One region of the Mesorhizobium sp. RCAM 05104 genome, then DNA from elsewhere that is predicted to be linked to it. Evidence: predicted binding sites of a transcription regulator. Region 1 holds the regulator's gene; each other region holds the start of a gene.
The links. The regulator PhoB, encoded in region 1, activates phosphate uptake and scavenging genes when phosphate is short. The targets are predictions, from matches to a motif close to TGTCATNNANCTGTCAT.
Positions count from the first base shown of each region.

Region 2: the regulator PhoB is predicted to act here: its motif matches at 4,612-4,628, upstream of AC56QP_RS04785 (RNA degradosome polyphosphate kinase).
Region 3: the regulator PhoB is predicted to act here: its motif matches at 2,409-2,425, upstream of ppk2 (polyphosphate kinase 2).

Region 1 covers NZ_CM185033.1:4,425,161-4,432,953, forward strand. The annotation lists gene pstC (phosphate ABC transporter permease subunit PstC) at 1-196, shown strand, start outside; gene pstA (phosphate ABC transporter permease PstA) at 200-1,051, shown strand; gene pstB (phosphate ABC transporter ATP-binding protein PstB) at 1,048-1,851, shown strand; gene phoU (phosphate signaling complex protein PhoU) at 1,877-2,584, shown strand; gene phoB (phosphate regulon transcriptional regulator PhoB) at 2,604-3,293, shown strand; gene AC56QP_RS21700 (agmatinase) at 3,307-4,218, opposite strand; gene AC56QP_RS21705 (ROK family protein) at 4,398-5,642, opposite strand; gene xylF (D-xylose ABC transporter substrate-binding protein) at 5,992-7,032, shown strand; gene AC56QP_RS21715 (sugar ABC transporter permease) at 7,177-7,793, shown strand, end outside.
Region 2 covers NZ_CM185033.1:895,455-903,247, reverse strand. The annotation lists gene AC56QP_RS04815 (amino acid ABC transporter permease) at 1-288, shown strand, start outside; gene AC56QP_RS04810 (amino acid ABC transporter permease) at 293-1,450, shown strand; gene AC56QP_RS04805 (amino acid ABC transporter ATP-binding protein) at 1,529-2,278, shown strand; gene AC56QP_RS04800 (TIGR02117 family protein) at 2,395-3,060, shown strand; gene AC56QP_RS04795 (FAD-dependent monooxygenase) at 3,032-4,282, opposite strand; gene AC56QP_RS04790 (zinc-finger domain-containing protein) at 4,303-4,548, opposite strand; gene AC56QP_RS04785 (RNA degradosome polyphosphate kinase) at 4,693-6,894, shown strand; gene ppx (exopolyphosphatase) at 6,894-7,793, shown strand, end outside.
Region 3 covers NZ_CM185033.1:640,249-648,041, reverse strand. The annotation lists gene AC56QP_RS03570 (glycosyl transferase family 90) at 104-1,075, shown strand; gene AC56QP_RS03565 (aldo/keto reductase) at 1,206-2,249, opposite strand; gene ppk2 (polyphosphate kinase 2) at 2,522-3,442, shown strand; gene AC56QP_RS03555 (dihydrofolate reductase family protein) at 3,494-4,141, opposite strand; gene hemB (porphobilinogen synthase) at 4,361-5,392, opposite strand; gene AC56QP_RS03545 (DUF8605 domain-containing protein) at 5,479-6,303, opposite strand; gene AC56QP_RS03540 (enoyl-CoA hydratase/isomerase family protein) at 6,491-7,534, shown strand; gene AC56QP_RS03535 (DUF6163 family protein) at 7,531-7,793, shown strand, end outside.

The DNA.
Region 1 (7,793 bases):
TCGGATCAGCACCTCGCTGTTCGCACCGGCGACCACGATCTCCGCGACCATCGCCAATGAATTCACCGAAGCCGTCGGCGATCTCTACACGTCTTCGCTGGTGGCGCTCGGCCTGATCCTGTTCGTCATCACCTTCCTGATCCTTGCCATCGCACGCTACATGCTGATGCGCATCGACGCCCGCACGGGAGCCTGACCGATGTCGACAGCCTCATCGCTTCACCAGAGCCGCAAGAGGAAGAATGCCGTGATGATGACGCTGTGCGTCATCGCCGCGGGCATCGGACTTGCCTGGCTGGCGCTCATCCTCGGCGCGCTGGTCTACAAGGGCACCGCCGGCCTGTCCCTCGACGTCTTCACGCAGATGACGCCGCCACCCGGCGACGCCGGTGGGTTGCTCAACGCCATCTACGGCAGCGTGGTGATGACGGTCATCGCCGTCATCGTCGGCACGCCAATCGGCGTGCTTGCAGGAACCTACATGGCCGAATACGGCCGCTTCTCAAAACTCACCACGGTGGTGCGTTTCATCAACGACATCCTGCTGTCGGCGCCGTCGATCATCATCGGCCTGTTCGTCTACGAACTGATGGTGCGGCCGATGGGGCATTTCTCGGCCCTTGCCGGTTCTGTCGCACTCGCCATCCTGGTCATTCCGGTCGTCGTGCGCACCACCGAAGACATGCTCAACCTGGTGCCGAACGCCTTGCGCGAAGCCGGCACCGCGATCGGCGCGCCGCGCTGGGTTGTCATCAAGTCGGTGGCCTACCGCGCCGCTCTTTCCGGTATCGTCACAGGCATATTGCTGTCGATCGCCCGTATTTCGGGCGAGACCGCGCCACTGCTCTTTACAGCGCTCAACAACCAGTTCTGGTCGAGCAATCTCAACGCGCCGATGGCCAGCCTGCCGGTGACCATCTTCCAGTTCGCTCTCAGTCCTTACGAGGAATGGCAGCAACTGGCCTGGACCGGCGCACTCATAATCACATTGACGGTTCTCGCGCTCAGCATCTTTGCTCGCAGCCTGACCGGACGCAGAGAGGACAAATGAGTCAGATGTTGTCTCCAGACATGACGATCGCCGCCGAGGCAACCGCCAAAGCCAAGATCGAGGTCAAGAACCTCAACTTTTACTACGGTCAGAGCAAGGCGCTCAAGGGTATCACCCTGTCGCTGCCCGAGCGCAGCGTCACCGCCTTCATCGGGCCCTCGGGCTGCGGAAAGTCGACGCTGCTGCGCGTCTTCAACCGCATCTACGAGCTCTACCCGAAACAGACCGCCGAGGGCCAGGTGCTGCTCGACGGTCAGAATATCCTTGACCGGTCGCAGGATCTCAACCTGCTGCGGACCAAGATCGGCATGGTGTTCCAGAAGCCGACGCCATTTCCGATGTCGATCTATGAGAACATCGCTTTCGGCGTCAGGCTCTATGAGAAGATCAGCAAGTCCGAGATGGACGGCCGTGTCGAGCAGGCGCTCAAGCGCGCCGCGCTGTGGACCGAGGTCAAGGACAAGCTCAACGCCAGCGGCCTCAGTCTTTCGGGCGGCCAGCAGCAGCGGCTCTGCATCGCCCGCACCGTGGCGGTGAAGCCGGAAGTCATCCTGCTCGACGAGCCGGCTTCGGCGCTCGATCCGCTGTCGACCGCCAAGATCGAAGAGCTGATCGACGAGTTGCAGGCCGACTACACGATCGTCATCGTCACCCACAACATGCAGCAGGCGGCACGCGTCTCGAAGCAGACCGCCTTCATGTATCTGGGCGAACTGGTCGAATTCGACCGCACCGAGAAGATCTTCACGTCGCCCCGCGAGAAGCGCACGCAGGACTACATCACCGGCCGCTTCGGCTGAGCTCAGACATACGAGGACTAAGATCATGGGCGAACATACAGTCGCTTCTTTCGACGAGGATCTCGGACAGATCAGCAGGCTCATCAGCGATATGGGCGATCTCGCCGGCTCGATGGTCGGCGGCGCGACCAAGGCGCTTTTGAATTCCGACAACGCCCTGGCACAGCGCGTTGTCTCCGACGACGCGATCATGGACGCGCGCCAGCGCGAACTCGACGACCGCGCCATCACATTGATCGCCAAGCGTCAGCCGATGGCCGACGATCTGCGCCATGTCGTCGGTTCGATCCGCATGGCCGGCGACCTCGAACGCATCGGCGATCTTGCCAAGAACATAGCCAAACGCGTCGGCACCGTTGGCCTCAGCGTCACGCCTCGCGACCTTTCGCACTCGATCGATGCGATGGCGCAACTGGTGCTGATCCAGGTGCAGGGTGTGATCGAGGAATATGCCGCCGCCGACGCGGCGGCGCTGGCCAAGCTCAGGAACGACGACGAACGCATCGACGTCAAGTACACGTCCGTGTTCCGCGAACTCCTGACCTACATGATGGAGGATCCGCGCAACATCACCGCGTGCACGCATCTGTTGTTCTGCGCCAAGAACCTCGAACGCATCGGCGATCACGTGACCAACATCGCCGAGAATGCGTATTATGTTTTGACCGGCACGCAGCTGCCCGCCAATCGCCCGAAGCAGGACGAGACGGCAATGTCCGCGCCGGCGGCATGACGACAGGGGTGAGCAGCCGATGATCGCGCCACGCATCATGGTGGTGGAGGACGAGGAGCCGCTGGGTGTGCTGCTCCGCTACAATCTGGAGTCAGAGGGTTACCAGGTCGAGGTGGTGACGCGCGGCGACGAGGCCGAGATCCGGCTGCAGGAGAACGTCCCCGACCTTCTGGTGCTGGACTGGATGGTGCCGGCGGTTTCCGGCATCGAACTCTGCCGGCGGCTGAGAATGCGCCCCGAGACCGAGCGGCTGCCGATAATCATGCTGACCGCGCGTGGCGAGGAGAGCGATCGCGTGCGCGGCCTTTCGACAGGCGCCGACGATTATCTGGTCAAGCCGTTCTCGACACCGGAGTTCATGGCCAGGGTCAAGGCGCTGCTGCGCCGCGCCAAGCCGGAAGTGCTGTCCAGCGTGCTCAAGGTTGGCGACATCGTGCTCGATCGTGAGTCGCACCGGGTCTATCGCAAGAAGAGCGAGATCCGGCTCGGACCGACCGAATTCCGCCTGCTGGAATTCATGATGCGCCACCCTGGCCGCGTCTTCTCGCGCAGCCAGCTGCTCGACAATGTCTGGGGCGAGACAATCTATATCGACGAGCGCACGGTGGACGTGCATGTCGGCCGGTTGCGCAAGGCGGTCAACAATGGCCGCATGCCCGATGTCATCCGCACGATCCGCGGGGCGGGTTACGCGATCAGGGAAGACTAGGGACAGTCCGGGCTCAAACCTGCCGGACGACGGTGCCGATCACATTGACGAGAAGGCGCGCCGCGGTCAGGGCCGACAGGCTGTCAATGTCGGCGGGAGGATAGAGTTCGACAAGGTCGAATCCCGCGATCCTGGCCCGCCTGCCGAGGCCCGCGATCAGATCGATCACCTGGGTGTAGGTGAGGCCGCCGGGCGAACGCGCCGCCACGCCCGGCATGATGCCGGGATCGAGGCCGTCGCAGTCGAGGGTTACGACGACCCGCGCCCCTTCCGGAATATGCCGGAGAGCGGCTTCGACGCCCTGGGCGTGAACCTCGCGGGCCGTTACAAGGCGGCTGCCATAGCGCCGTGCCGCTTCGATTTCGGTGAGGCGCGCGCTGCCAACGCCACGGATGCCGACCTGCACGATGCCGGCGACATGCGGCATCTCGCTCGCGCGGCGCATCGGGTTCGAATAGCCGTAGCGCTCGCCATGCACCTCGTCGCGCCAGTCGATATGGGCGTCGATCTGCAGGATCCAGACCGGCCCGTGATCCGCAAAGCCGGCGAGGAAGGGGATGGGCACGGAATCGTCGCCGCCGAGCAGGATCGGTACGGCCGGCAATGCCAGAACCTGACGCGTTTTCGCCTGGATTCGAGCCCTGTTGCCGGTATTGTCATGCATGGTGGTCGGGATGTCGCCGGTGTCGATGCAGCAGACCGGCTTGCCGTCGAACAGCGGGCCGCCGAGATCGAAATCCCAGTGCTCGACGAGCGTGGCATCGCCCTGACTCGCAACGCGGATGGCGTCGGCGGCCAAGGCATAGCCGCGGCTGTCCTCGCCGGGATAGGTGCTGCCGTGGCCGGCTCCGAAGATCACCGCGCGCGGGATACGGCCATCGGCAAGCCAATCGGGAAAGCCGAGAAAGGGAGGCGAGGCGGTCATTTCTTGGTGGTCCTGATGATGGTTTAGCTGAAATTTCAGTGTTGAGGGTGCGGGATGATGAGCATTGGCTGGGCGTGTCGAATTAGACAGCATCCTAACAGTTGGCGCGCCTAACTGACATCATACCCATCGTGAAGCCCGGTTCAGGTCGACCGGTCGTTCAGAATATGCGCTGATCCTCAGGCAACGTTCTTTCCGGCGCCCGTTCGTGCTTGCGCGCCCGGTGCGAAAATCTCCTGGTCGACGAAGGTCAGCGCGCGCATGGCGCAGCCTTCGCGGATCAGCGGCAGTTCGTTCGGCTCGGTGTCGAAGGAAATCGATTCCGAATGCTGGCCTCCGGCGGTCTGGGCTATGGCCTCGCGCAATGCCGGCTCGATCAGGTCGAAGGCCGCGGCGCTGACACCGACCATGGCGACGGGTGCCGGATCGATCAGCGCGAACAGGCTGCCGAGGCCGTAGCCGAGCGCTTCGCCGGCCTTGCGATAGGCTTCACGCTCGGGCCCCGCGCTGTCGCGGGCCGCGGCTGCCAGAGCGCGCATGTCTGCGTCGCTGACATCGGCAACCGGCTCGGTGTCCTCGCCCAGCTGCCTTGCGTTGCGCCAGATGGCGTAGTTGCCGGCATAGGCCTCGACGCAGCCGCGTCGCCCACAGCGGCAGAGCGCGCCCCTCGGCTGGTGGATCATGTGACCGAACTCGCCGCCCGAGGAATGGGTGCCGGTGAACAACTGACCCTTCAGCACCAGGCCCATGCCGATGCCGTGCGAGAGCAGGATGGCGATGAAGTCATCACGGTAGCGCTGCGGATCGCGCCAGCGCAACGCCACCGCCATCATGTTGCAGTCGTTCTCCATGGTGGCGGGGATGCCGAACTCGTCCTCGAGGATGTCGGCGAAGGCGATGTCGGTGTGCGGCGTGATCGGCGACCACAGCATGGCGCGAGCACGGGTGTCGGTAATGCCCTGGATGGCCAGCGCGATGCGGGCGACGCTGCGGACATCAAGATCGGGGTCTTCGAGACGGCGTCGCACGATGGCGACGCATTCACCGATAAGCGCGTCGCGCGACATCGTCAGCGTCTCCAGCCGGCGCTGTTCCTCCGATATCACCTGGCCGGCATAGTCGATGACGGCGACGGACAGGAAGTTCAGAGACAGCACCACGGTCATCACCGCCGCGGCTTCCGGATTGAGGCTGAGGCCGACCTGTGGCCGGCCGCGTTTCAGCGAAGCGGGCTCGCTCGGCTTGCTCTCGGCCAGGATGCCTTCGCCGATCAGGTCGGAGGAAATCGCCGATATGGTCGAGTGGGAGAGGCCCGTGGTCGCGGCGATCTCGGTGCGTGACGGCTGTCCGGCGCGGCGCACGGCCGCAATCACCATTGCCCGGTTGCGCCGGCGCAAATCGTCGTGGCGGATTCCGACCGACATGCTTTCTCACATCCTCCCGGTCGCCGCGGCCTTTCGTGCCCTCCGAAGGCGTCGGCGAAGCCTGAAGCGCGTCGCGCCCCAGGTCGTCATTCCCGCGCCTGTCGTCGTCCCGAAACCGCTGCCCACCCTTGGGCGACACGCGCCAGCCAAATACTGGCAGAAGCGAATTATTCTGTCATTATTTATTCCGAGGCTCGAAAAAAATTCCGAGAGACATCAAAATCCATCAGAATCGATGTTGACAGCGTTCCGGTGTTGGATCAGTATTTTTTCGAGGCTCGAAAAAAGAGCCTGTGTGCCGGCCTTCGGGTCAGTTTGGTCGCGCCATACGCGGCGCAGGGAGGATAACATGAAGAGATTCACAGCCGCCATCCTGGCGGGTGTCGCCATGTCGCTGACGCTCGCGTCGGTCGCGCAGGCGAAGGACAAGGTCATCGGCGTTTCGTGGTCCAACTTCCAGGAAGAGCGCTGGAAGACGGACGAGGCCGCCATGAAGGCGGCGATCGCGGCCGCCGGCGACAAGTATATCTCCGCCGACGCGCAGTCCAATCCCGGCAAGCAGCTTACCGATGTCGAGAGCCTGATCTCGCAGGGCGCCAACTCGCTGATCATCCTGGCGCAGGATGCCTCGGCCATCGGCCCGGCGGTGCAGAAGGCACTGGACGAAGGCATTCCGGTCGTCGGCTATGACCGTCTGATCGAGAACAAGGATGTCTTCTACCTGACCTTCGACAACAAGGAAGTTGGCCGCATGCAGGCCCGCGAAGTGTTCAAGGTCAAGCCGGAAGGCAACTATGTCTTCATCAAGGGCTCCGGTGCCGATCCGAATGCCGACTTCCTGTTCTCGGGCTCAATGGAAGTGCTCAAGGAAGCCATCGACAGCGGCAAGATCAAGAATGTCGGCGAGGCCTATACGGACGGCTGGCTGCCCGCCAACGCCCAGAAGAACATGGAACAGTTCCTCACCGCCAACGACAACAAGGTCGATGCCGTGGTCGCGGCCAATGACGGCACCGCCGGCGGCGTCGTCGCGGCGCTGACGGCGCAGGGTCTGGCCGGCACCGTGCCGGTGTCGGGTCAGGACGGCGACCACGCCGCGCTGAACCGTATCGCGCTCGGCACCCAGACCGTGTCGGTCTGGAAGGACGCGCGCGAACTCGGCAAGAATGCCGCCGAGATCGCATCGCAGCTGGCCGACGGCAAGAAGATGACCGACATCGCCGGCGTGAAGGATTTCACGACGCCGGGCGGCAACACCGTCAAGTCGCTGTTCCTGACCCCGGTTGCCATCACCAAGGACAATCTCAACGTCGTCATCGACGCCGGCTGGATCAAGAAGGATGAGGTCTGCGCGGGCGTTGCCGCCGGCACCGTCGCTGCCTGCAATTAAGCCGGGCCTGTTCCTGCTCGATATCAACGCCGCGGCCCAAAGCCGCGGCGTTTTCTCAAAAAGATTTGTGTTTCCGCATCGTGCGGATAGCTTCTAGGCTGCTTACGGCATCCGCGTCAGACGGCCAGCCGGTGGGAGGAAATCATGACCGACACGACGTCCAACCCGCAGGCCGACATCGCGCGTGCGTCGGAGCTCGGCGTGGTCGCCCGGTTTCTCAAGGCAACCGAGATCGACACCCGCATGCTCGGCATGATCGGCGCCCTGCTGCTGATCTGGACCGGGCTGCATGTCATTTCCAGCCTGCGCCTCGGCGTCAATCCGCTCGATTTCGACAGCCGTACCTTTCTCACGCCGCGCAATCTGTGGAACCTGTCGGTGCAGACATCGGCGGTCGCCATCATGGCCTGCGGCATGGTGCTGGTCATCGTAATGCGCAACATCGACCTGTCGGTCGGCTCCGCCGAGGGGCTGATCGGCATGGTGATGGGCTTTGCGCAGGTGCATTTCCTGGTGCGGTTTGTCGGGCTCGAACTCGGCAATCCCTGGATATGGGTCCTGGCGCTGGTCATCGGCCTGGCGCTCGGCCTGTTGATCGGGGCCTTCCAGGGCTTCATAATCGCCTATCTCGAGGTGCCGGCCTTCATCGTCACGCTGGGCGGCCTGCTGGTCTGGCGCGGTGCCGCCTGGTGGGTCACCAGCGGCCAGACGGTGGCGCCGCTTGACGCCACCTTCCAGCTGATGGGCGGCGGTCCGGCGGG
Region 2 (7,793 bases), 3.5 Mb from region 1:
CTCGGGCTGCGGCCGGGATCGATCCTGCGGCTCGTCGTCGTGCCACAGGCGATGCGTATCGTCATTCCACCGTTGACCAGCCAGTATCTCAACCTGACCAAGAACTCGTCGCTGGCCATCGCCATCGGCTATCCGGACCTGACGGCGACCGCCGGCACGGTCTTGAACCAGACCGGCCAGGCGGTCGAGGGCGTGCTGATCATGATGGTCGTCTATCTCGCGCTCAGCCTGGTGACGTCGGCGGTCATGAACGTCGTCAATGCCAGAATGGCGCTGGTGGAAAGGTAGGGACATGCAAGAACACGATATGTCCTGGGTACGCACCGAAATGGTGCTGGCGCAACCGGCGCCGGCAAGCGTCAGCGGCCTCGGCGCCTGGGTGCGCAAGAACCTGATCGCCTCTACTGGCGACACCATACTGACCATCGTCGGCCTCGTGCTTGTCGCGATGATCCTCCCACAGGTCATCAACTGGGCGTTCATCAACGCCCAGTGGACCGGCACCGACCGTACCTTCTGTGCCACCGTGGGGCAGGGCGGCATCCAGCCGGATGGCTGGAGCGGTGCCTGCTGGGCCTTTGTCAATGCCAAGTTCGGCCAGTTCATGTTCGGGCGATATCCGATTGAGGAGCGCTGGCGGCCGATCCTTGTGGCCATCCTCACCGTCGTGCTGTTGGTACCGCTGCTCGTCCCGCGCGTGCCGCGCAAGGGATTGAACGCGATTCTGCTGTTTTTGGTGCTGCCGGTCGTCGCCTTCGTCCTGCTGGTCGGTGGCGTCTTCGGCCTGCCGCATGTCGAGACGTCGCTGTGGGGCGGCCTGCTGGTCACGCTCAGCCTGTCCTTCGTCGGCATCGCGGTGTCGCTGCCGCTCGGTATCCTGCTGGCGCTGGGGCGACGTTCGAAGATGCCGATCGTCAAGACACTGTGCGTGATCTTCATCGAGACGGTGCGCGGCATCCCGCTGATCACCGTGCTGTTCTTCGCCAGCGTCATGCTGCCGCTGTTCCTGCCGGCCGGCGTCACCTTCGACAAGTTCCTGCGTGCGCTGATCGGTGTCTCGCTGTTTGCCGCGGCCTACATGGCCGAAGTGGTGCGCGGCGGCCTGCAGGCGATCCCCAAGGGCCAGTATGAAGGCGCCGATTCGCTCGGCCTCGGCTACTGGCAGAAGATGGTGCTGATCGTCATGCCGCAGGCGCTGAAGCTGGTCATCCCAGGCATCGTCAACACCTTCATCGGCATGTTCAAGGACACCAGCCTGGTCTCGATCATTTCGATGTTCGACCTGCTCGGCGTCGTCAAGCAGAACTTCTCAGACGCCAACTGGGCAACGGCGCAGACGGCCAGGTCCGGCCTTATCTTCGCTGCCTTCGTCTTCTGGCTGTTCTGCTTCGGCATGTCGCGTTATTCAATGTACACCGAACGCCGACTCGACACCGGCCACAAACGCTAAACAAAAGAACAAGGGGACCCTGCCATGGCCATCGAAAATGCCGTCAGCGCGGAAGAGATCAAGGTCAACGCCGCCAAAATGCATATCTCGACCACCGATGTCGCCATCGACATCATCGCCATGCACAAATGGTACGGCGAGTTCCATGTGCTGAAGGACATCAACCTGAAAGTGATGCGCGGCGAGCGCATCGTCATCTGCGGTCCGTCCGGCTCCGGCAAATCGACGATGATCCGCTGCATCAACCGGCTGGAAGAGCACCAGAAGGGCAAGATCATCGTCGACGGCAAGGAACTGACCAACGATCTCAAGAAGATCGACGAGGTGCGCCGCGAGGTCGGCATGGTCTTCCAGCACTTCAACCTGTTCCCGCATCTCACCATCCTGGAGAACTGCACGCTGGCGCCGATCTGGGTACGCAAGACGCCGAAGAAGCAGGCGGAGGAAATCGCCATGCATTTTCTCAAGCGCGTCAAGATTCCGGAACAGGCCAACAAATATCCGGGTCAGCTCTCCGGCGGCCAGCAGCAGCGCGTCGCGATCGCCCGTTCGCTGTGCATGAACCCGCGCATCATGCTGTTCGACGAGCCGACCTCGGCGCTCGATCCGGAAATGATCAAGGAAGTGCTGGAGACCATGGTTGGTCTTGCCGAAGAAGGCATGACCATGCTTTGCGTCACCCACGAAATGGGCTTTGCCCGCAAGGTCGCCAACCGCGTGATCTTCATGGACCAGGGCCAGATCGTCGAGCAGAACACGCCTGCCGAATTCTTCGACCATCCGCGCCACGAGCGCACGAAGCTGTTCCTGTCGCAGATCCTGCATTAGGCCTTCGATGGCTGCAAAAGAGCCCGGCTGAAACAGTGCCGGGCTCTTTTGCGTATGGACGGGCAGGAGGCGGGCGGTTCTTGTCGCGCCGGGACGCGTTTGCAGGGCCGCCATTCATGAAAAAGCTCGGACGTTTTCTAGGCCTCCTGTTGATCGTGGCGGTGCTGGCTGGGACGCTGGGCACCTTGGTGCCGCGCCCGCTCTGGCCGGCTGCTGCCTCGGGTGAGGGTAAACGCCACATCCTGGTGCTGAAGAACCCGATCCACACCGACATCGCCATTCCGGTTGATGATGCCGTGCGCCAGCGCTTCCATTTCCTGGCCGATGCCGGTGTCCCCGTCGACATTCCCGAGGTGCGCTACATCGTCTTCGGCTGGGGCGGCCGTGCCTTCTATCTGGAAACGCCGACATGGTCGCAGCTCAAGGCTGCGCCGGTGATGAAGGCGCTAACCCTCGACACATCGGTCATGCATGTCGATGTCGCTGGCTTCATAAGCGAGACGCGTGCCGACGTTGTCGGCTTCGACATTGGCGAGGAGCGTTTTATGGCGCTGCTCGACTTCATCGAGGCGAGTTTTCAGCGGGGACCGACCGGCCCAGTCGCCGTCGAGAACGCGGCCTATTCCAGGTTCGACCGCTTCTATGAGGCGAACGGCCGTTTCAACGCGCTGGTTGGCTGCAACACCTGGGCGGCGGCGGCCTTGCGAACCGCCGGCCTGCGCACTGGCTGGTGGAACCCGCTGCCGGCTTCGCTCAGCCTGTCGATACGGCTGTATAATTAGTTTGCTGCCAACCATAGAGCCAGTCGAGATCCGTCGCGAGCTTTTCCGGCGAGCGCATCTTGAGGAACAGGTTACGGGCGATTGCCACCGGTCCCACAGCATGCCAGGCAAGGTGGTTGAGGGCGCCGCGCCGGGCGACTTTGGCGACGCGCGGCCGCCGCAGATTTTCCCAGACGAGGAGGCATCGCGCCGGATCGGCAGGAAAGGCAGCAAAAGAGCCGGCAAGCGTCGCCGCATCCTCGATCGCCATCGCCGCGCCTTGTGCCGCGAATGGGGTCATCGCATGCGCCGCGTCGCCGATCAGCGCGATGCCGTCCGGCGTCGTCCAAGGCTGCTTCTGCTCGACCGTATGGAGCGGCCAGGTCAGCCACGGGCCGGCCATTTCCAGTAGTCTTGCAAGGCCCGGCGCGGTGCCGCGCATTGCGGCGGCGAGGATGCCGGGATCGGCATGGCCGGACCAGCCCTCGGCGATACGCTCGCCCCTGGTGAAGGCGACGAGGTTGAAGGCGTCGCCCTTGCTGACGGGATAGGCGACCATATGGAAGCCAGGATGCAGAAAGGTCGTCACACAATCGGCCGCGCCGACCGCGGCAAAGGCTTGCCCGGCGGCACTGTCAACCGCGACGGTGGTGCGCCAGGCCAGCTCACCGGAAAAACGGCTTCTTGGCGGTGCCGTCCCCCTGGTCGAATCGACAAGCGTGCGCACCGACGACCAGACGCCATCGGCGCCGACCAGCAGGGAGCCTTCCACCTCGACAGTCTCGTCGTCGGTCTCGACACTCGCCGTGATGCCATGGGTCCCGATGGCAAGGCTGCCGACGCGCCCGCCGGTGGTAAGCTGAATATCCGGCACCTCGGCAAGGCGCGCCATCAGCGCCGCCTGCAGGTCGGCGCGGTGAGCCACGAGGTAGGGTGCCCGCCAGCGCGCTTCAGCGGTCTGTCCAAGTGGCACGCGCGCCAGTTCACGCAACGTCGCGGCGTCCTTCAGCACCACCGCTTCCGGCCGCACCGCTGTTGGCAGCAGGCGGTCGAGCACACCGAGCTGGCGAAGGATGCGTGTTGCATTGGGAGAAAGCTGGAGGCCGGCGCCAACCGCATCCATGCGTTGCGCCTGTTCGAACACTTGCACGGGGTAACCGTGTTCGGCGAAGGCCAGCGCCGCGGTCAACCCGGCTATGCCCGCCCCGGCGATGATGACTTCACGGGAACGCGTGTCGTCCATTTGCAGCCGGTCGCTGGAGATTAGGCGGCCTGGTCGATATAGATGCAGCCACCCGGCTGCGTTTCCGTCGCCTTCAGCTTTGGCGAATAGCGGTAGAGCGTCGAGCAATAGGGGCAGACTTTTTCATTGTCGTCGCCCATGTCGAGATACACATGCGGGTGGTCGAAAGGCGGATTGGCGCCCGTGCACATGAATTCCTTGACGCCGATGTCGATCGCCGGGTGGCCCGCATCGTTCTGAAAATGGGGAATGGAACCGCCTGCCATCGTCATCTCCTTAACGCAGTCTCATCTGCATCTGGATCATATCAGGTCTCTTTGCAAGATCGATGAAATGAAACTGTCGCAAAAGCCTGTCAGAGGATAAGTTAAGCCGGTTAACCGGCTTTAGGCGCGGGAAGAGCAGGAACCATGAACGAACTGAAGCCGGTGCAGAGCGAATTCATCAATGTCGAGGCAGCGAGCCCGGAAGGCGGCAATCCCGACCGTTTCGTCAATCGCGAGTTTTCCTGGCTGCAGTTCAACCGGCGTGTTCTCGAAGAATCGCTCAACCTCAATCATCCGCTGCTGGAGCGTGTCCGCTTCCTGTCGATCTCGGCCGCCAATCTCGACGAGTTTTTCATGGTGCGCGTCGCCGGCCTCGCCGGCCAGGTGCGCGAGGGCATCGTGCTGAAGAGCCCCGACGGACGCACCCCCGAACAGCAGCTCGAACAGCTGCTGCGTGAGGTCGAAAGGCTGCAGGAAGACCAGCAGAAGAGCCTTTCGGCCCTTACCGTGCTGCTCAACAAGGAAGGCATTGAAAGCATCACCCGCGATGCGCTGACCAAGGACGAAAAGATCTGGCTGGAAGACCATTTCCAGGAACAGGTGTTTCCGGTACTCACCCCGCTGTCGATCGACCCGGCGCATCCGTTCCCGTTCATTCCCAATCTCGGCTTCTCGATGGCGCTGCAGCTGCGCCATCGCAAGAACGGCGAGGAGATGAGCGCACTTCTGCGCCTGCCGGTAGCTCTGAAGCGTTTCATCCGTTTGCCGGACCGCAAGCGCCATGTCCGCTTCATCCCGTTGGAAGAGGCGGTCGGCCTCTACATCGGCAAGCTGTTTCCTGGCTATGAAGTCAAGGGCTCCGGCACGTTCCGCATCATCCGAGACAGCGATATCGAGGTCGAGGAGGAGTCCGAGGATCTGGTGCGCCTGTTCGAGACGGCGCTGAAGCGCCGCCGCCGCGGTTCGGTGATCCGCATTGAATTCGACAGGCTGATGCCGTCGGAACTACGCGACTTCGTCGCCGGTGAGCTTGGCGTCTCGTCGAGCCGCATCAGCGTCCTGACCGGCCCGCTGGCACTCAGCCAGATATCCGAGATTGTCGCCGTCCCCCGCGATGATCTGAAATTCACCCCCTACAATCCGCGCTTTCCCGAGCGCATCCGCGAGCATGGCGGCGACTGCTTCGCAGCCATCCGCGAGAAGGACATCATCGTCCACCACCCCTATGAATCCTTCGACGTGGTGGTGCAATTCCTGCGCCAGGCGATGGCCGATCCCGAAGTGGTGGCGATCAAGCAGACGCTTTACCGCACCTCCAACGACAGCCCGATCGTGCGTGCGCTGGTCGATGCGGCCGAGGCCGGCAAGTCGGTGACGGCGCTGGTCGAGCTCAAGGCGCGTTTCGACGAGGAAGCCAACATCCGCTGGGCGCGCGACCTGGAGCGCGCTGGCGTGCAGGTCGTGTTCGGTTTCCTCGAGTTGAAGACTCATGCGAAAATGTCGCTGGTGGTGCGGCGCGAGGACGGAAAGCTGCGCAACTACGTGCATCTCGGCACCGGAAATTACCATCCGGTGACCGCGCGCATCTACACCGACCTGTCCTTCTTCACCACCGATCCGACGATTGCCCGCGATGTCGCCCAACTCTTCAATTTCATCACCGGCTATGCCGAGCCGACGGATGAAATGCGGTTGGCGATCTCGCCGTTCACGCTGAGAAGCCGCATTCTCAAGCATATTTCCGATGAGGTCGCCCACGCGCTGGAGGGAAGGCCGGCGCGCATCTGGATGAAGATGAATGCACTCGTCGACCCGATCATCATCGATGCGCTCTATGACGCCAGCCGCGCTGGCGTCGAGATCGACCTCGTCGTGCGCGGCATCTGCTGCCTGCGGCCGCAGGTGCCGGGCCTGTCGGAAAACATCAGGGTGAAGTCGATCGTCGGCCGTTTCCTCGAACACAGCCGCATCTATTGCTTCGGCAATGGCCATGGCCTGCCCTCGGACGAGGCGATCGTCTACATTTCTTCGGCCGACCTCATGCCGCGCAACCTCGACCGCCGTGTCGAGACCATGGTGCCGATCACCAATCCAACTGTGCATGAACAGGTCCTTGGCCAGATCATGCTGGGCAACATCATGGACAATCAGCAAAGTTTCGACGTATTGGCTGATGGAACCTCCCGGCGCGTGGTGCTGGAGGAGGGTGAGGAACCGTTCAACGCGCAGGAATATTTCATGACCAATCCGAGCCTGTCCGGACGGGGTGACGCGCTGAAGTCGCATGCGCCCAAGCGCATCGCGCAGTTCAAGCGCCGCAAGAAGAACGCCGCAGCGTCCACCTGATGCTGTCTGATTCCCAGGGCCGGCTGCAGGACCGCCGACCGCTATCCATCATCGACATCGGGTCGAATTCGATCCGTCTCGTTGTCTATGAGGGGCTGGCGCGCTCGCCGACCATGCTGTTCAACGAAAAGATGCTGGCTGGTCTTGGCCGCGGCATCGTTTCGACCGGCAAACTCGACCCCGAGGCGGTGACGCGCTCGATGGAAGAGTTCCGCCGCTTTCGCGCGCTCTCCGACCAGGCCGGCGCCGAGCATATGTATGTGCTGGCGACAGCCGCCGCCCGCGAAGCGGTCAATGGTCCCGATTTCATCCACCGCGCCGAGGAGGTGCTGAAGACCGAGATCCGGGTGATCAGCGGGCGCCAGGAAGCTTACTATTCGGCGCTCGGCGTCATTTCAAGCTTCCATCCTGCCAATGGCATCGCCGGCGATCTGGGCGGCGGCAGTCTCGAACTGGTCGACGTCAATGGCGAAGCGATCGGCGACGGTATAACGCTGCCGTTGGGTGGCCTGCGCCTGCAGGACATGGCGAAGAACTCGCTGGCCCAGGCGGCGAAGATCGCGCGCGACGAACTGGCGAAGGCGAAGTTGTTGAAGGGTGGGCAAGGCAGGCCCTTCTACGCCGTGGGCGGAACCTGGCGAAATCTCGCCCGGCTGCACATGGAAATGACCAATTATCCGCTTGGCGTGATGCACCACTATGAGATCAGCGCCGACAGTGCCACGACCTTCCTGAAACAGGTGGCCAAAGCCGAAATCGAGAAGGTCAAGGGCATCGAGGGCGTCTCCAAGAACCGCCGTTCGCTGCTGCCTTATGGCGCCATCGTGCTGCAGGAGATCATGACGGCGATGCAGCCGTCGAAGATCATCGTTTCGGCACTCGGTGTGCGCGAAGGCTTT
Region 3 (7,793 bases), 3.4 Mb from region 1:
TCGATGATGGTGCGGGGCTTGCAAGATGCGCGGCACAATGGTGTAGGAGGAACCGGGGCGCCAAGATATTGAGAGCCGCCCGCTTGTTTTGATCAAGTGAACCATGGCCACAATTGCGCGAACGACGGCAAGGGTTTTCTACTATGCGCGAAACTTTGCGCGCGATATCGCCCCGCAGGCGTTGTTTCGCCACAGGCTGGCCGCTCGCCTCGAAAAGGCAAGGCTCCCGGACGCTTCGGTTCGCCGGCGGCTGAATTACTACAACAAGCTGCAGGATGCGTTTACGCCCAGCGCTGATGCCGTGCGCATAGGCGAGCTGCCGTTTACGCCGACCATGTACTATTACGACCTGAAGGAATTTGCCCGCTACTTCGATCGCGCGCTGCTGATCGACGTGGAATACGGAGACGTCAGGAAGGTGCCGAAGGTGCCTTCGATCGTCAAGGACCGGCCGATCGTCGCCGACGACAGCAATGCGGTCATCATGAAGCTCGACAAGTTTCGCCATTTCCAGATGCCTGCCGACGCAACCGCGTTCGCCGACAAGCTTCCGGCCGTGGTCTGGCGCGGCGACCTCAACAATCCTATACGCACAAGGTTTCTGAACGCCGTGCGCGACCTGCCGTTCTGCGACGCCGGCTCACACAAGCCGAACGCGCCGGCCGAGTACAGCAAGCCCTTCCTCAGCATCAGCCAGCACCAGCGTTATCGCTACATCGTCTCGCTCGAAGGCAATGACGTGGCGACCAACCTGAAATGGATCATGAACTCGAAGTCGCTGTGCCTGATGCCGCCGCCGACCTACGAGACATGGTTCGCGGAGAGACAGCTCCAGGCTGATGTCCATTATGTACCGCTGGAAGCGGACTTCTCCAATCTTGCCGAACGCGTGGCGTATTTCGAACGCCATCCCGAGCAAGCCGAGCGCATCATCGCCGCTGCGAATGCCTATTGCAGGACATTCGCCAACGAGCAGGCCGAGCAGGCGATCTCCCTGCTGGTGCTCTACAAATACTTCGTCCTCAGCGGCCAGATCAAACCGGACGCCGAAGTCTGGCGCTACATCACGGGCTGAAGAAATTCCAGGAAAAGCGTGAAACCGTTTTCCCGGGAAAAGCACGTAGCGCTTTCCCTTGGGAATTGCGTCAAAAAGATAGAGTTGCCCGGCGGACAGCGCCGGCCGGGCTCCTCGTCGAACCCCGCGGTCACACGCCGCTTCGGTCAATCACGAGATCGGCGGCGCCGAACCGGTCCCTTGCCGTCAATTGCTGGTGCCAATAGGGGTAGAGCAGTGGCGGCCGGCTGACCGCATCCAGGCGGTTGCGTTCGTCGTCGGTGAGCACCAGGCTCGCGGCCGCTAGGTTGTCCTTGAGCTGGACTTCGTTGCGGGCGCCGATCACAAGCGAGGAGACCGCTGGCCGGCCAAGCAGCCAGGCTAGGGCCACCTGGGCCGCCGACACGCCGCGCTGCGTGCCGATATCGACAAGGACATCGACGATGCGCCACAACCGGTCCTCGTCGCGGATCGGCGGCTCGGACCAGCCGGCGAGCTGTCGCGCGGTGGGGCTGTCGCGGCGGTATTTGCCCGACAGCAATCCGCCGGCGAGCGGGCTCCAGACCAGCACGCCTAGCCCCTGGTCGACCGAAATCGGCAGCAACTCGTACTCCGCCTCGCGCGCCTCCAGCGTGTAGTGGATCTGCTGGGTGACGAAGCGCGGCTGGCGATGGCTATCGCTGATGCCGAGCCCCTTCATCACTTGCCAGCCGGAATAGTTGGAGCAGCCGACATAGCGGACCTTGCCTTGGGCAGCCAGCGTGTCGAGCGCGGCGATGGTTTCTTCGAGTGGCGTCACTCCGTCCCACTCGTGCAGGAAGTAGATGTCGATGACGTCGGTCTTCAACCGCTTCAGGCTCTTCTCGCATTCGCGGATCAGGTGATAGCGCGACAGGCCTTCATCGTTCGGACCTTTGCCGATCCGCATCCGTGCCTTGGAGGCGATCAGCACGTCGCCCTTGCGCTTGCCGCCAAGGGCCTCGCCGATGATCTCTTCCGAGATGCCGTTCGAATAGACATTGGCGGTGTCGATGACGTTGATGCCGGCGTCGATGCACAGATCGATCATCCGGCGCGCCTCGTCGAGGTCGGTCTTGCCGACCGCGGAGAACGCGCCGGCGCCGCCGAAGGTCATGGTGCCCATGGTCAGTGTGGAAACCTTCAAGCCGGAACGGCCGAGAGTACGGTATTCCATGTCAGTCCTCGCGATTGCATTTGGAAAAGGGGTGCCGCGAAAGGCACCGCGAATGTGGCTGCTATTTGTAGGACAATTTGGATGACTTGTCGCCATGCCACGACGACCGATCGATCATGCCTCGCGGAATCTGCCCCGGCGGCCTGGACCTTGGCCGACTGCAATAAAACCGTCATTGCTGGCCTATATCAAGTCGGCTCACGGTCCTTTTCCGGCCGGACGAGGGCGCCTGCCAGGATCACGGACGGCAGCTTGCATGCGGAGCGGTGCAGATGAACGAACCCACACTGAAATCCGGGGCCAAGGACTGGCTTGAAGCCGAGCTCGCCGACACGCTCGACGAGGACTATGAGCTCGAAATATCGGAGCCGGCACTGTCGATGGAGATCGCCAGGATCTACAAGAACGCCCATCCGCCATCGATCGATCGCATGCAATATTTTCGCGACTTGATCAGTCTGCAGTCCGAGCTGATCAAGCTGCAGTCCTGGGTCGCCTATCACAAGAAGAAGCTGGTGGTGATCTTCGAGGGCCGCGATTCCGCCGGCAAGGGCGGCGTTATCAAGCGCATCACGCAGCGGCTCAATCCGCGCATCTGCCGTGTCGTGGCGCTGCCGGCGCCCACCGAGCGCGAGAAATCGCAGTGGTATTTCCAGCGCTATGTCCCGCATCTGCCGGCCGGCGGCGAGATCGTGCTGTTCGACCGCTCCTGGTACAATCGTTCCGGCGTCGAGCGGGTGATGGGGTTTGCCGAACCGGATCAGGTCGAGGAGTTCTTTCGCGACGTGCCGGAGTTCGAGCGCATGCTCGTCCGCTCCGGCATCACCGTGGTCAAATATTGGTTCTCGATCACCGACGAGGAACAGCAGATGCGCTTCCTGATGCGCATCCACGATCCGATGAAGCAGTGGAAGCTGTCGCCGATGGACCTGCAGTCGCGCGTGCGATGGGAACAATACACCAAGGCCAAGGAAGAGACCTTCGCCCGCACCAACATCCCGGAAGCGCCCTGGTTCATCGTCGAGGGCAACGACAAGAAGCGGGCACGGCTGAACTGCATCGATCATCTGCTGAAGCAGATGCCGTATGAAGAGGTACCACACGAGGAGATCACGCTGCCCGAGCGTGTGTTCAATCCCGAATACGAGCGCCAGACACTGCCGCGCGAGCTTTATGTGCCCGAGAAATATTGAGGTAGATGAAGCTGCGATCTCCCCCACGCGGGGGGAGATTAGGCTCTCCACCTAGCCGCGCTTGATGACAACATGGGTGGCGAGCGCCGTCGCCACCTGTTCAGTGCACTGGTATCCAAGCCTGGGCATGTCGAGGCCGGCAAAAAGGTTCTCGCCGGCCCCGAGCAGCACCGGCGCGATCGCCAGATGCATCTCGTCGATCAGCTTCTCCTGGAGATATTGCCGGATGGTGGCGACGCCGCCACCCACCCGCACATCCTTGCCTTCGGCCGCCGACTTCGCCTGCTCGAGCGCCGAATGGATGCCGTCGGTGACGAAGTGGAAAATCGTGCCGCCTTCCATGGTGATGGGCGCCCGCTTGTGGTGCGTCAGCACGAAAACCGGGACATGATAGGGCGGGTTGTCGCCCCACCAGCCTTTCCAGGTTTCGTCAGGCCATTCACCGCGGATCGGCCCGAACATGTTGCGGCCGAGGATCCAGGCGCCGACATTTTCGAAACTGCGCGCCGCGAACGCCTCGTTGATATCGGTGGTGCCGCCATCTTGTCCGAGCACCATCTTACGGAAGGTGCGGGTATCGACAAACCACTTGTGCAAGGATTCCCCGCCGACGCCGAGCGGATTTTGCAGATCCTGATCGGGACCGGCGCCGTAGCCGTCGAGCGACAGGGTGAATGCGTTGACACGCAGCTTGGGCATGACAGGCCTCCTCGACAACCGATCGTATTTTGCAAGCAGCTGTTTTTTAGCAAACCGATTGCGAATTGCAAGCGGTATTTTTTGGGCGCGAAGAAGCCTAAGGCACTTGGTCCAACGACCTTCGCTCTGGTTCCCCGGCCGCCAGCCGGAAATTATCCTGGATGTCGAGGCGGATCGCCGGCATTTGCTCGCCGCTACCGGCCTCCGCGAGAAGGAAAGTTATCCCTTGAGCAGCTCCGCCACTTCAGGTGCGAAGTAGGTCAAAATGCCGTCGCAGCCAGCACGTTTGAAGGCGAGCAGCGATTCCAGCATCGCTTTCTCGCCGTCGATCCAGCCATTGGCGCCGGCCGCCTTGATCATCGAATATTCGCCCGACACCTGGTAGGCGAAGGTCGGCATCTGGAATTCGTCCTTCAGCCGCCGGATGATGTCGAGATAGGGCATGCCGGGCTTGACCATCAGCATGTCTGCGCCTTCGGCGATGTCCTGCTCGGCTTCGCGCACCGCCTCGTCGGAATTGGCGTGGTCGATGTAATAGGTCTTCTTGTCGCCCTTGAGCAGGCCGGCGGTGCCCACCGCCTCGCGATAGGGGCCGTAGAAGGCCGAGGCGAATTTGGTCGCGTAGGACATGATCGCCACGTCCTGGAAGCCATTGGCGTCGAGCGCGTCGCGGATGGCACCGATGCGGCCGTCCATCATGTCGGACGGCGCAATGATGTCGGCACCGGCAGCCGCCTGGATGACCGCCGCCGCCGCGACCTGTTCAACCGTCTCGTCGTTGACGATGATGCCGTCGCGCAAAATGCCGTCATGGCCGTGGCTGGTGAACGGGTCGAGCGCGGCATCGGTGATGATGCCGATCCCAGGCACGGCATCCTTTATCGCGCGGGTGGCGCGGTTGATGACGTTGTCAGGGTCGAGGATGTGCGAACCAGTCTGGTCGCGCAGCGAGATGTCGACATTGGGGAAGGTGGCGAGCGCGGGAATGCCGAGCTTGGCCGCGCGTTCGGCCTCCTTGACGGCAAGGTCGATCGACAGGCGGAAGACGCCAGGCATGGCTGCGATCGGCTCGCGCACTTGTCTGCCGTCGACGACGAAGATCGGCCAGATCAGGTCGTCGACCGTCAGCCGGTTCTCCTGCACGAGGCGGCGGGACCAGTCGGCCTTGCGCATGCGGCGCAAACGGCGGCTGCCGGTGATGTCGTCGACGCTGCGCGCGCCGGCTGGCTTTGTCGGGGTGAATTTGTTCATCGCCAAAACTCCAGATCGGCGGCTTTTACCACGAGCCCTTGCCGCTGACCAATGCGACACGTTTGTGCCAGCGACCCAGTCGCGTCCTATTTCGGTTGTCCATTGCCCGACAGGATCTGCGCCGCGCCCCTTATGGCGACACGGAACGCCTCGTCGAAGCTCACCCCACGCACCTGCCAGTGGTAGCTCTTGCCGGCCATGGCAACCCGCCAATCGGCGATCCAGCCTAGATCCTTGTCGCTCCAGACCATGCTGCCGGCAAGCGCCTGATCGGCGCCTGCCTTTTGGGCGAGCCGGTCCAGGCTTGCCATGTCGGCGGCGCGCTCGGCTTTCTCGTCCATGCCGGAAATCAACGAGGCCGGCGGAAATGCGATGTGCATCATGAGCGGGCCGGTCGCGTTGACGAAGGATTCGCGCATCGCCTGCCCTGGCGGATCATCAGCCGTCAGCGCGAAATGCCTTGTACCTTGCTCGGCCGTGAGGAACACGGCGAGCCGTGGCCGCTCGCCAAGCCACGGCTTGCTGCCGAGTTCGCCAAGCACTTTGTCGATGACCGTCGGCTTGTAGAGGCAGCTGAGATCATGCGGCCGGTCATGCGTGCCTTGCTCGTCATGCACCGGAATGCCTTCCAGCCTGTCATGATAGCGGAAGGAATCGACGAAGCTGCCGGCCTTGTCGCGCAGACCAGCCATTTCGGGTTTCTTCGGCAGCCGCTGGTCGCCGGAAACCCTGACCAGCACCCGGTCCAGGCAGTCTTTGAAGCCGATCTGCCTGTTCACTTCGCCCTGGCCGGTGACGATCGTCTGTGACTGATAGAGCTCGTCGGGCGTGGCGGCGAAAGCCGCGCGCGGTGCAAGGCCGGCGACCATTAGCGCGACGGTCAACAGTGTGAGACGCAAAAATCTGGACATGGCCATCCGCCCCCTAAGCCGTCGGCAGCGCACGGTATCGGCGCACGGCTGGCAACGGCGGTGATCTTCGTAGCACCGGCCGCCGCCGGTGGCCAAGACAGTGGCCGACGGACTGCTGCCATTGACGCACCCATGCGCCGCCTTTAGCACTTCAGTCCCGCAGGCGCGGGGGAGGGATTCTCTGGCGATGGATTTTGGTGGAGGCGACGAAATTCGCTTCGAACGGTTGGGCAGGGCAGCCGTCGTCACGCTGACGCGGCCGCAGGCGCTCAATGCCGTGACGCACCGCATGGTCAAGGCGCTGGGCGAAGCGCTGCATTGCTGGGAGCGCGACGACGCTGTGGATGTCGTGGTCGTGAAGGCCGAGGGCAGGGCGTTCTCGGCCGGTGGCGATATCCTGCACATCTATGAAGCCGGCCGGGCTGGAAAGCCGCCGGTCGAGTTCTTCGCCGACGAGTATCGCCTCAACGCCCAGATCGCGCGCTTCGAGAAACCCTATGTGGCGCTCATCGACGGCATCGTCATGGGCGGTGGCGTTGGTATCTCCTTCCACGGCTCGCACCGGGTGATGACCGAGAATGCCCAGTTCGCCATGCCGGAGGTCGGCATCGGCTTTTTTCCGGACGTCGGCGCCAGCCATCTGCTGCCTGATCTCGGCGGCTCGTTCGGCATGTATCTGGCGTTGACCGGCAATCGCATCCGCTATGGCGACGCGCTGTGGTCGGGGCTGGCTACCCACACCATCAAGGCCGAGGACCAGGCCGGCTTCCTCGACCAGATGACGCTGACCGGCGATCCGGAAACGGTACTGCGCGGTTTCTTCGCTCAGGCGAAGCGCGAGACCGACGGCCCGACGCTGCAGGCAATATCCAGCCATTTTTCGCAACCATCGCTCAAGGCCGTCATCGACAGCCTGGAACAGGCGGCAAGCACCGACGATTTCGCGGCAAGGACGCTGGCGACGATCCTTACGCGCTCGCCGACCAGCCTTCGCGTCGCCTGGCGCCAGATCAGCGCCGGGCTGACACTGTCGATGGATGATTGCATGAAGATGGAGTTCCGCATCCTCAACCGGATGCTGGCAGGCCATGATTTCTACGAGGGCATCCGCGCCGCCATCATCGACAAGGGTTCGAAGCCGCAATGGCGGCCCGCCAGCCTTGCTGCGGTCAGCGAGGCGGATGTCGACGCCTATTTTGCCTCGCTCGGCGAACGGGAGCTCAAACTGTGAGCGAGGTGACCTCGAGACGCGTCGTGCTCCAGCCCTCGACGGTCGAGGTGATATTCGCCTGGTTCCAGCGCGTCATATCAGGCTACTGCCTGCTGTTCGGCATCTTGTACTGGATCAAGCTGATCGGCTTCTATCCGGGCTCGCTATGGCGCTTCGATCTGATGCCGGTCCACTGGCAGGTGGCGGCGGTGGTGCTGGCCGTGTTCTTCCCCTTCGCCGCTGCAGGCCTGTGGATGCTGGCCTCCTGGGGACCGGTGAT